2 regions of the Pantoea stewartii genome follow, and region 1 is predicted to be linked to the other one. Evidence: riboswitches for the same ligand, from Rfam matches in the RefSeq annotation. Region 1 holds a riboswitch; the other holds the start of a gene.
The links. Region 1 has a riboswitch for thiamine pyrophosphate ahead of thiM (hydroxyethylthiazole kinase). Riboswitches for the same ligand answer to the same signal wherever they lie in the genome.
Positions count from the first base shown of each region.

Region 2: it holds a riboswitch for thiamine pyrophosphate, as region 1 does, so the genes downstream of both, G5574_RS22305 (FAD-dependent oxidoreductase) here and thiM (hydroxyethylthiazole kinase) in region 1, are expected to answer to the same signal.

Region 1 covers NZ_CP049115.1:1,225,661-1,231,000, forward strand. Annotated here, with positions in the region: gene G5574_RS05790 (mannitol dehydrogenase family protein) at 1-364, shown strand, start outside; gene G5574_RS05795 (GntR family transcriptional regulator) at 415-1,101, shown strand; gene thiD (bifunctional hydroxymethylpyrimidine kinase/phosphomethylpyrimidine kinase) at 1,130-1,930, opposite strand; gene thiM (hydroxyethylthiazole kinase) at 1,927-2,715, opposite strand; TPP riboswitch at 2,750-2,846, opposite strand; gene G5574_RS05810 (hypothetical protein) at 3,147-3,344, shown strand; gene G5574_RS05815 (AEC family transporter) at 3,436-4,395, shown strand; gene ahpF (alkyl hydroperoxide reductase subunit F) at 4,444-5,340, opposite strand, start outside.
Region 2 covers NZ_CP049116.1:187,025-192,364, forward strand. Annotated here, with positions in the region: gene G5574_RS22285 (ABC transporter ATP-binding protein) at 1-726, shown strand, start outside; gene G5574_RS22290 (helix-turn-helix domain-containing protein) at 739-1,287, opposite strand; gene G5574_RS22295 (AzlC family ABC transporter permease) at 1,390-2,055, shown strand; gene G5574_RS22300 (AzlD domain-containing protein) at 2,052-2,372, shown strand; TPP riboswitch at 2,450-2,569, shown strand; gene G5574_RS22305 (FAD-dependent oxidoreductase) at 2,708-3,652, shown strand; gene thiS (sulfur carrier protein ThiS) at 3,637-3,834, shown strand; gene G5574_RS22315 (thiazole synthase) at 3,837-4,595, shown strand; gene G5574_RS22320 (HesA/MoeB/ThiF family protein) at 4,605-5,340, shown strand, end outside.

The DNA of each region.
Region 1 (5,340 bases):
GACCGATGGCACCCAGAAACTGCCACAACGCTTTCTCGACAGCGTGCGCTGGCATCTCGCTAACGGCACACCCTGCCCGCTGCTGTTACTGGGCATTGCCGCCTGGATGCGCTATGTCGCTGCGGTCGATGAAAAAGGCGAACCTATAGCGATCCGCGACCCACTTAAAGCGCAGCTGGCCACCTGTGTGGCAGAAAGCGCGGAAGGTCAGGAGCGGGTGCGGGCCTTACTGGGCCTGAAAACCGTTTTCGGCGAGGATCTGGCGGATAATACAGCCTTCGTTGACGCGCTCTCCGCCTGCTATATACAGTTGACGAAAGTGGGGGCACGGGCAGCCGTGCAACAGGCCATCGCACAGGGCTAAGGCGTTTTAACGCGCTGGCGAAATCGGGTTAATGTTAACAGGGACAGAACATGACGCTTTCCTACACCATCACGACAAGTGAACCGGTCAATCAGCAGATTTACCGTTATCTACGCAAAGATATCGTCACCTGCGTCATTCAGCCGGGCGCTTTGCTGTCGGAAAAAGAGGTTTCCGCCCGTTTTCATCTCTCTCGCCAGCCGGTACGTGAGGCGTTCATTAAGCTGGCAGAAGCCGGTCTGGTACAAATCCTTCCACAGCGCGGCACCTTTGTGCGTAAGATTTCAGCGAAGCAGGTCGAAGATGGACGCTTTATCCGGGAAGCGGTAGAACTGGCCGTGATACGCCGCGCAGCGCGGGAAACAAGCCAGCGCGGACTGATGGCGCTGGAGCATAATCTGCAGCTCCAGCGCATCACTGCCGCCCGGGGCGACAGCCAGATGTTTCTCAGCCTGGACGATGAATTCCATCGTCTGATTGCCGAGAGCATCGACTGTATGCTGGCATGGGAAACCATTGAAAACATCAAGGCGACGATGGACCGGGTGCGCTATCTCACCCTGAATCAGGTCGCGCCCGCTGAAACGCTGATCGAACAACATGAAGCCGTTTTTGCCGCCCTGAAAGCGCGCGATGCGGACCAGGCAGAAACCGCCCTGCGTCACCATCTGCAGGCAATGATGTTTTCGCTCGCGCCCGTGATCAGGCAAAACCGTGACTGGTTCGAGGCTGAGTAGCGCGCCGTACAATCGCTGAGCGAAGCCGTTACCACCACTGATGAAAATGATGCACAGGTCCAGTCCCGTGGCCCACCTCCAGCGAATCGGCTGTCAGCAGGGCCTGTTGTAGCCAGGTTTTGGCTTCATTAACCGTCTCCGCCCAGTCACTGTGCCGTGGACGCAGGGCCGCCAGCGCAGCAGACAGCGTACAACCGGTACCGTGCGTATGGCGCGTTTTCACCCGAGGCGTGCTGAACCGTTGCCGCCCCGCTGGCGTGATCAGCCAGTCAGGACTTTCGCCATGATCCAGATGTCCGCCCTTCATCAGCACGGCCTGACAACCCAGCGCCAGAAGGGCATCGCCCTGCGTCAGCATCTCGTTCTCATTGCTGGCCATACGGCATTCGAGCAGCGCGGCGGCTTCGGGCAGATTAGGTGTGATCAGTGACACCTGTGGCAACAGGCGCTCGCGGACACAGGCAATGGCATCAGGACTCAGTAAGGCATCGCCGCTCTTGGCCACCATCACCGTGTCCAGCACCACGAACGGGATTGCCCGGCGCTGCAAGCCAACCGCCACCCGCTCCACGATCGCCGCATCGGACAGCATGCCAATTTTTGCACTGTCGATGCGCACGTCATCAAGAACGGAATCCAGCTGTGCGCTGACAAAATCAGGATCAATACGGTACACCGACTGTACGCCACAGGTATTTTGCGCCACCAGGGCCGTAATCACGCTGGTGCCGTAAGCGCCCAGTGCGGAGAAGGTTTTCAGGTCGGCCTGAATCCCGGCACCGCCGCTGGGATCGGTACCGGCAATCGTTAAAGCATTGATGCGTTTCACAGGGCGGCCTCCAGTGTCCAGAGCGCGTCCAGAAACGCTGGTGCAAAGCTGCCCGGCCCGGTTGATGCCTGTGCGGCTTTCTCTCCGGCCAGTGCCATCACCCGACAGGCGCTGGCGATATTGACCAGTCTGTCACCCGGCAGGCTGGCAAAGGCGGCGACGACCGCAGACAGCGCACAGCCGGTGCCGACCACCCGCGTCATTAAGGGCGATCCGCCGACAATCGACAGGGTACGCATTCCGTCGGTGGCATAATCCACCTCGCCAGTGACCACCACACAGGTTTGATACTCACGCGCCAGTTGTTGGGCGGCCAGCAAGGCGCTTTCGGCGGCGTGCTGGCTGTCCACGCCACGTCCGCCGTCAGCCTGCTGGGCCAGCGCCAGAATCTCGGAAGCATTGCCGCGAATCACGGCAGGCGACTGCATCAGCACCTGCTGGCAAAACCGGGTACGCAACGTCAGTGCGCCCACCGCTACCGGGTCCAGCGTCCAGGGCGTGCCTGCCAGATTAGCCGCCTCGATTGCCGCGGCCATGGCCTGCTGGCGTTCGTGCGTTAATGTGCCGACATTGATTAACAGTGCATCCGCGATACCGCTGAACTGCGGCGCTTCCTCGCGATCGATGACCATGGCAGGTGACGCGTTCAGAGCAAGCAGAACATTAGCCGTGAGCATTTGCACCACATCATTGGTCATGCAGTGCACGAGCGGTGACTGACGGCGAAACTGTTGCAGGAGGGGCGCGCATTGCGCATCAGAAAGATGGTGCGGTTGATGTGTCATAAGAACTCCCAACCGGCGGACAAGAAGGCGAATGCGGTCAGGCATCAGACTTCCCTACGCTGGCATTATCCAGATCAGGTAATACGGGTTTTTCTCAGCCTTCACAAAGAAGGGCACCCCGAGTCGTGTTACGCAAAGAAGAATAAGTAAGCCCCTAAATTTAAGCAAGGTGCTTATTCTTTTTTCAACCTGGCGGGCAAGACTTTTACATGATCCCGATCAACTCCCCACCGCACGAAAAAAGGCTTAATGCTGCGGGCTTAAAATTTGCACGTCAGAGCAGTAAAGGTATTTACGCAAGTAAATTATATCCTTCACCATTATCAGAATGCCCAGCAATAACAAACACCTGCCTACAACATCGCAACAATAAATCTTCATATCACGTAGTTAAAAATTACCAGAACACTTCATACTTGACAGGAAGCATGATGCGATTTTTAGCGCTTATCCCTCATCGTCACCGATGGACTGACATCACCATTACCCGTCAGGGTGCCCTTTCTCCTTCTGGCCGACACTATTATTCCACTTATCTTTCTGCCCGTTGTCAGCGTTGCGATGCGGTTATCCATCGGGTGTATTATCGCGATATCAGTGATGACCAGGCGCGCCGCTGGCTGGGGTAAATTCGCGGGTCGGGTACACGTTTTGCCAGGTTACGCGGCCGACGCAATTTGGTAGTCTTGCCCTTACTGAGTCACTGGACTGCTTACGCTTATGCCCTTCCTGCTGGATACATTAGGACACCAGATTTACCTGTCAGCCCCGCTGTTTATTCTTATTTTCCTGGGTTATTGCCTGACGAAATGGGGCAAATGGCCGCTGAGCATCAGCGAAGGCATGAACCGGTTTGTCTTTAACGTTGCCCTGCCCTGCATGCTGTTTCGCATCATGAGTGACTTTTACAACAGTCCCGCAGTCGATGTGCGCCTGCTTCTGGCATTCTTTGGCAGTTGTCTGCTGGTGTTTATCGTGGGCCGAATCCTTGCCTCGCGTCTTTTTCATCTGGATGGCGTGGCCGGTTCGGTCTTTGCCCTAGGCGGTGTCTTTTCAAATAACGTTATGCTGGGTATTCCGGTCGCTACCGTCCTGCTGGGCCCCGGTGCCTTGCCATCGGTTGCGCTGGTGCTGGTATTTAACAGTCTGATCCTCTGGACATTACTCACCGTCTCGGTGGAATGGTCGAAACAGGGCAGTTTTTCCCTTCAGGGCTTTAAGCGCACCTTGATTAGCGTGCTCAGGAATCCGTTAATTATTGGCATCTTATCAGGCACCGCCTGGAGCCTGTTGCAGCGGCCTCTTCCCGCCATCGCCGCTGAACCGCTGCGCATGCTGGCGTCCATCGCCGCACCCTTATCGTTGGTCACTCTCGGCATGAGCCTGGCGCACTACCGGGTGCGGGAAGGCCTGAAAGAGAGTTACACGATTTGTGCGTTGAAACTGATTCTGCAGCCGCTGTGTGTCTGGGCAATCGCCTGGCTGACGGGTCTGCCTGCGCTGGAAAGTAAAGTGGTGGTGCTGCTGGGGTCGATGGCGGTCGGTGTGAATGTCTACCTGATGTCGCAGAAATTTAACGTGATTACCGGCCCCACGGCCGCCAGTATGTTGCTTTCCACCCTTTTTGCCGCGATAACCACGCCGTTGTGGATGATGTTAATGACGCTGGCCGGATACTAAAAAGCCCTGTAACACAGGTTACAGGGCTGGCTTTTGCACCGGAAAAACTTAGTGTGCAGGTTGGGTGCGAATCAGGTAATCAAAAGCGCTCAGCGAGGCTTTTGCCCCTTCACCGCTGGCAATGATGATTTGCTTGTAAGGCACCGTGGTGCAGTCGCCTGCTGCGAAAACGCCTTTCAGGCTGGTTTCGCATTTTGCATCGATGATGATTTCACCCATCTTGTTGCGCTCAACCGCCCCTTCCAGCCAGGTGGTGTTAGGGAGCAGGCCAATCTGAACAAAAATGCCTGACAGCGCCAGTTCATGGGTTGTCTGGTTGGTGCGATCCAGATATTGCAGGCCGGTAACTTTGCTGCCGTCGCCTTTCACTTCGGTGGTTTGTGCATTCAGGATCACATCTACGTTTTTCAGGCTGCGCAGTTTGTCCTGCAGCACTTTGTCTGCACGCATTTCGCTGGCGAATTCCAGCAATGTGACGTGTTCAACGATACCAGCCAGATCGATAGCCGCTTCCACGCCGGAGTTACCGCCACCGATGACGGCAGTGCGTTTACCTTTGAACAGCGGACCGTCACAGTGCGGGCAATAGGTCACACCTTTAGTACGGTACTGCTCTTCCCCCGGTACGCCCATGTTGCGCCAGCGCGCGCCGGTCGCCAGGATGATGCTACGGGATTTCAGTACGGCACCTGACGCCGTTTCAATGGCGTGCAGGCCGCCTTTCGCCGCAGACGGAATCAGTTTAATCGCGCTCTGACTGTCAATCACATCAACACTGTAATCGTCAACGTGGGCACGCAGTGCGCCAGCCAGTTTGGCCCCTTCCGTTTTCTGCACGGAAATATAGTTTTCGATATCAACGGTATCCAGTACCTGTCCGCCGAAACGCTCACCCATCAGGGCGGTGCGGATGCCTTTACGGGCAGAATAGATGGCGGCCGCTGC
Region 2 (5,340 bases), on a different replicon from region 1:
ACGCAAGTCCTGAATGCGCCGCAGAAGGCTTATACGAAACAGTTGCTGGCCGCCGAACCCCATGCCTGGCCACCGGCCACGTTGTTGCCCTGTGATGACACCCTCGTATTACGGGCCGAAGGGCTTACTCTGAAACGCGCCGGGAAAACGTTGTTCCGCAATGTAAATTTATGCTTTCGCGCCGGTGAAATCGTTGGGCTTTATGGTGAGAGCGGCAGTGGCAAAAGCAGCCTGGGAGATACGCTATCGGGCTTGATTAAGCCCGATAAGGGAACGATAACCCGACCGGGCAGGTTTCATCCGTTGCGTTATCAAAAACTGTACCAGGATCCTTCTGCGGTTTTTCCACCGGATATCACTATGGCCCAGATCATCGACGATCTGCTGCAGCGCCACACAATCCCGGTGAGGCGACGTGATGAGCGGATGCGGCAATTGGGGCTCGGACAGGCGTTGTTACACCGTCCGGCTTCAGGATTGTCAGGCGGTGAACTTCAGCGGTTTTCGCTGCTTCGGGCGATGTTGCTGAATCCCGTGTTCCTGTTTGCCGATGAACCCACGTCGCGTCTCGATCCTGTGGTTCAGCAACAGACGCTGGCCTTACTGACTGATCTGGCCATGCAGCAACGCTGCGCCATTCTGCTGGTCAGTCATGATCTCACGCTACTTGAGAGGAGTGCACATCGGGTCATTTCCCTTGATGCGATTAGCCTGCCTGATGACTGAGGCAGAGCACCCTCAGATGTGCTCCATGACCAGCACGGCCAGCGTATCCGGCTCCAGCGCACGAAAAATATGTTCAGTGTCGCCGGGATAGCTGATGTAGTCGCCCGGTGCCAGTTCGACGGGCGAGTCTGTGGGCCCGACCAGCGCGCGTCCCTGAGTCAAGATGAGATGCTCAATGGTGTTCGGCGAATGCGGTTGCGAGCGGCGCTCGCTGCCGGGCTGGATGTTTAGCAGATAGATATCCCGTCGCGCGCCGGGCGGACAGGTTGCCAGCAGGACGGCTTTATAATCCGCCTGCTCGGCGGCAACGGCAGGGCCTTCACCGCGACGAATAACCTGCAGGCGGTTCGCTTCCGGCTCCATCAGGCGGGCAAACGGAATATTCAGGGCAACGCAAAGTGACCACAACGTCTCAATGCCAGGATTACCGTTCCCCGCCTCAAGTTGAGAGAGGGTCGATTTTGCTATGCCGGCCCGACGCGCGACTTCTGCAAGTGTCAGTCCTGCCCGCTGGCGCTCTCTGACTAAACTGCTGGCGATAATATCAATGGGTGTACTCATCCTGCATCCTGTTAGTTATAGCGAACATATCGTTCATCTTGTAATGCTGCTGCGGTCCGTTCATTATAATGGGTATATCGTTCGTTATGGGATCTAATCGTGATGCTGGATAAAAAAGAGACGCTGGACAAGGGCGTGATAAAAGCCATTTTCCTTGTCTGTCTTGCCGATGGCATTGTTGGCCTGTCATATGGTTCGCTCGCTCTTGCAGAGGGTTTTCCGTTTTGGGTGCCGCTGGCGTTATCGACGCTGGTGCTGGCGGGGGCGTCGGAGTTCCTGTTTATCGGTATCGTGGCGGGCGGTGGCAGTCCTCTCACGGCGGCAGCGGCGGGGCTGTTGGTCAATGCGCGTCATCTTCCTTTTGGTATCACTGTCAAGGATTTGGTCGGTCAGGGCAGACGGGGTCTGCTAGGATGCCACATCATGAATGATGAAAGTGTCGTGTTTGGCATTTCCCAGCCTACGCTGGCGCAACGTCGCCAGGCATTCTGGATATGCGGCATCAGTATTGGCGTAATCTGGCCTGTGACCGTAATGGCTGGCGCGGCGATAGGGCAGTTTATTCCGAATGTGTCTGCTATCGGCCTGGATGCGGTCTTTCCCGCGATCCTGATTGCGCTAATCTTTCCTGCCTTACGCAAAGCGCGCACCCGCATTCCTGCTATGACTGGTGCGTTTTTGTCGCTGGTGGTCACGCCTTTCGTACCTGCCGGTATGCCCGTATTGTTTTCCTTGCTTGGCCTCTTTACATGGAGATCGCGCAAATGAATCACGCCATGATTATTGCAGGTATTGCGTTGCTGGCTGCTGGCACCTACGCCATCCGTTTCGCGGGTGTTAAACTCGGCAATCGTCTGCCCGTCAGTGAACGAACCCAAAATATGTTATCCGATGCTGCCACTGTACTGCTGCTTGCGGTTGCGGCAACCACCACGCTGTTTGAAGGCCAGCATTTTGCAGGGATGGCCAGAGTGCTGGGCGTCGGGTTTGCCCTGTTCCTTGCCTGGCGTAGAGCTCCGCTGATTTTCATTATTCTGGGCGCGGCCTGCATGACGGCGTTGTTGCGCTATATGGGTGTACCCTGAATGCGCTATTTATCTTGCCGGACCCGGCGATAAATTGCGTGTCAGCCTTGACGAACAGCGTCGCTTAAAATACAACTAGAACCCGTCAGGGGAGTCTCGCCAGAGAGACTGAGAGGCTAATAGCGCCATGCGCGGCTTAGCGACCCTTAGAACCTGACCCAGTTGATACTGGCGTAGGAAGACGGGCATCTGCGCATCGCGTAGATGCTTGCCGCAGAGCCTGTTTCTGTCAGGCTTGTGCTTTTTCCCTTCTTGTATCGCGGGTCTCTGAGAGCTAACAGAGAGGCCAATGTGACTATCCTTATTCCGTTTTTACCCCATCAGGATGGCGGACAATGAGCCGCTGGTCAGTGCTGGGCAGCGGTGTATCCGGACTCTGTATCGCGACGTTACTGGCCGAACACGGCGAAAAGGTTGAAGTCATTACGCAACCGAATTGTCAGGCGGCGTCCTACTGGGCTGGCGGCATGCTGGCACCCTGGTGTGAGGCAGAAAGTGCGCCTCAGCAGGTCGTTGAATGGGGACAGCACGCTGCAGCGTGGTGGGCAGCCCGCGTAAGTGGCGTTGAACAGCAGGGCACACTCGTACTCACGCCACCGCGTGACAGCGCCGAACTTACCCGGTTTGCCAGCATGACCCTAGCGCATCAGTGGGTTGCGCCAGGTGACATCGAACCCGCGCTGGAAAACCGCTTCGCCCGGGGATTATTTTTCCCGGCTGAAGCGCATCTCGATCCGCGTCAGGCAATGCAACAGTTACGTGCACGTCTGGTCAGCGCGGGCGTCAGTATTCACGCTGGCAATCCCAGCGGACGCATTATTGATTGCCGCGGTATTCATGCGCGTGAGGCACAGCCAGCCTTGCGTGCGGTGCGGGGCGAAATGCTAATCCTGCAAACGGATGAGATCACGTTTTCCCGACCTTTACGCCTGCTGCATCCCCGTTTTCCTTGCTATCTGGTTCCCCGGGCGCAGGGGCACTTTATGCTCGGGGCCACCATGGTTGAGAGTCAGGATACCAGCCCCATCAGCGCGCGCGCCATGATGGAGCTGCTGAGCGCTGCTTACAGCATTCATCCTGCGCTTGCCGAAGCGCGCATTATCGAAAGCGGGACGGGGTTACGTCCTGCTTATCACGACAACCTGCCCGACGTGCGTTATGAAAACGGTGTCTTTTCCATTAACGGCATGTATCGCCATGGCTTTTTGCTGGCACCGGTTATGGCCGAAAAGCTCATGCATCAACTTGCAACAGAGAGACTACTATGCGAATCGAACTAAATGGTCGTGCTATCGAGACGAAAGCCGGGACGCTTGCGGAGTTGTTAGAAGAGCAGGGCATTGACGCTGGCTGTGTGGCCAGTGCCCTCGATGGAACCTTTGTTCCCAGAGAGCGCTATGCCTCACAGTTGCTTGAGGCCAACTGCCGTCTGGAAGTGCTGTCGCCAATGCAGGGAGGTTGATCATGTTTTACGACTACAAGGGCGACTCCCGTTTTTTACTGGGTACGGCCGGTTATCCCTCACCGGATATTCTTCAGCAGGCTGTTGTGGCCTCCGGTGCGGATATCATCACGGTCAGTCTGCGTCGGGAAGGAAGTCAGGGTGGGGCCTTTCGCGATTTACTGAAAACGCTGAATAAGCGCGTGTTACCCAATACGGCGGGTTGCCATACCGTCAGGGAAGCCGTCACGACGGCGCATATGGCGCGCGAACTGTTTGCCACGCCGTGGATCAAACTGGAAGTGATCGGGCACGCGGATACCCTGCAACCGGATCCTTTCGCCCTGGTGGAGGCCGCCCGTATTTTATGTGCCGAAGGTTTTTATGTTTTTCCTTACACCACAGAAGATCTGATTGTGGGCGAAAAACTGCTGGAAGCGGGCTGTCAGGTGCTGATGCCCTGGGGCGCGCCCATTGGCTCGGGGCAGGGGCTACGCAATATTGACGGTTTACGCACCATGCGTGCCTGGTTTAAAGACGTTCCGCTGATCATTGACGCGGGGATCGGTGCTCCCAGCCAGGCGGCGCAGGCGATGGAGCTGGGCTTTGATGCCGTGTTGCTGAATACCGCCGTCGCGAAATCCCACGATCCGGTACGCATGGCGGGAGCGTTTGCCAGTGCCATTCAGTCAGGACATCAGGCGCGGTTGGCCGGCATGATGGAACGTCGGGATATGGCGGTCGCCTCCACGCCCGTTTTTGGTCTGGCGCAGTTCAGTTAAGGAGCGAAAATGTCGCGATATCAACGACAGACTATGTTGCCCGAAGTCGGGGATGAGGGGCAGCAGGCGCTGGCTGCAGCCCGCGTTCTGGTCGTGGGCGCGGGTGGACTCGCGTCAACCCTGTTGCCCCTGCTCGCAGGTGCCGGCGTGGGCTATATCCGGCTGTATGATCATGATGTCGTGACGCTGCATAATTTGCATCGCCAGACGTTGTTTACCGTTGCCGACATTGGCGAGCCCAAGGTTTTCTGCGCGCAGCGTGCGCTGGCGCAACGCAATCCTGACATACTCATCGAGCCGCATGTTGATGCCCTGCGTGCCAGCATTATCGATACGGCAATGGCAGGGATTGATTTGGTCATTGACGCCGCAGACAATTTTGCAGTGACCTATCTGCTCTCCGACAACTGCTATGCCCGACGAATTCCCCTGGTGAGTGCCTCAGTGCTGGGAAGACAAGGCTATGTTGGCGGATTCTGCGGCGGAGCGCCCAGCTATCGCGCGCTGTTTCCCCGTTTACCCAAAGCATCAGGCAACTGCAACACTGCGGGGGTTTTAGGCCCGGCGGTCGCCACCTTAGGCGCAATGCAGGCTCAGATGGCGCTCAGCATACTGCTAACGCTGTCGCCGTCACCGTTAGGGTGCATGATTAACTGTGATTTTGTGTCATGGCAACTGCGTCAGTTCCGCTTTGACGCGGCACCGGAACCGGAAAAACCCGGGATTCCGTTTATTGACCCTGCCT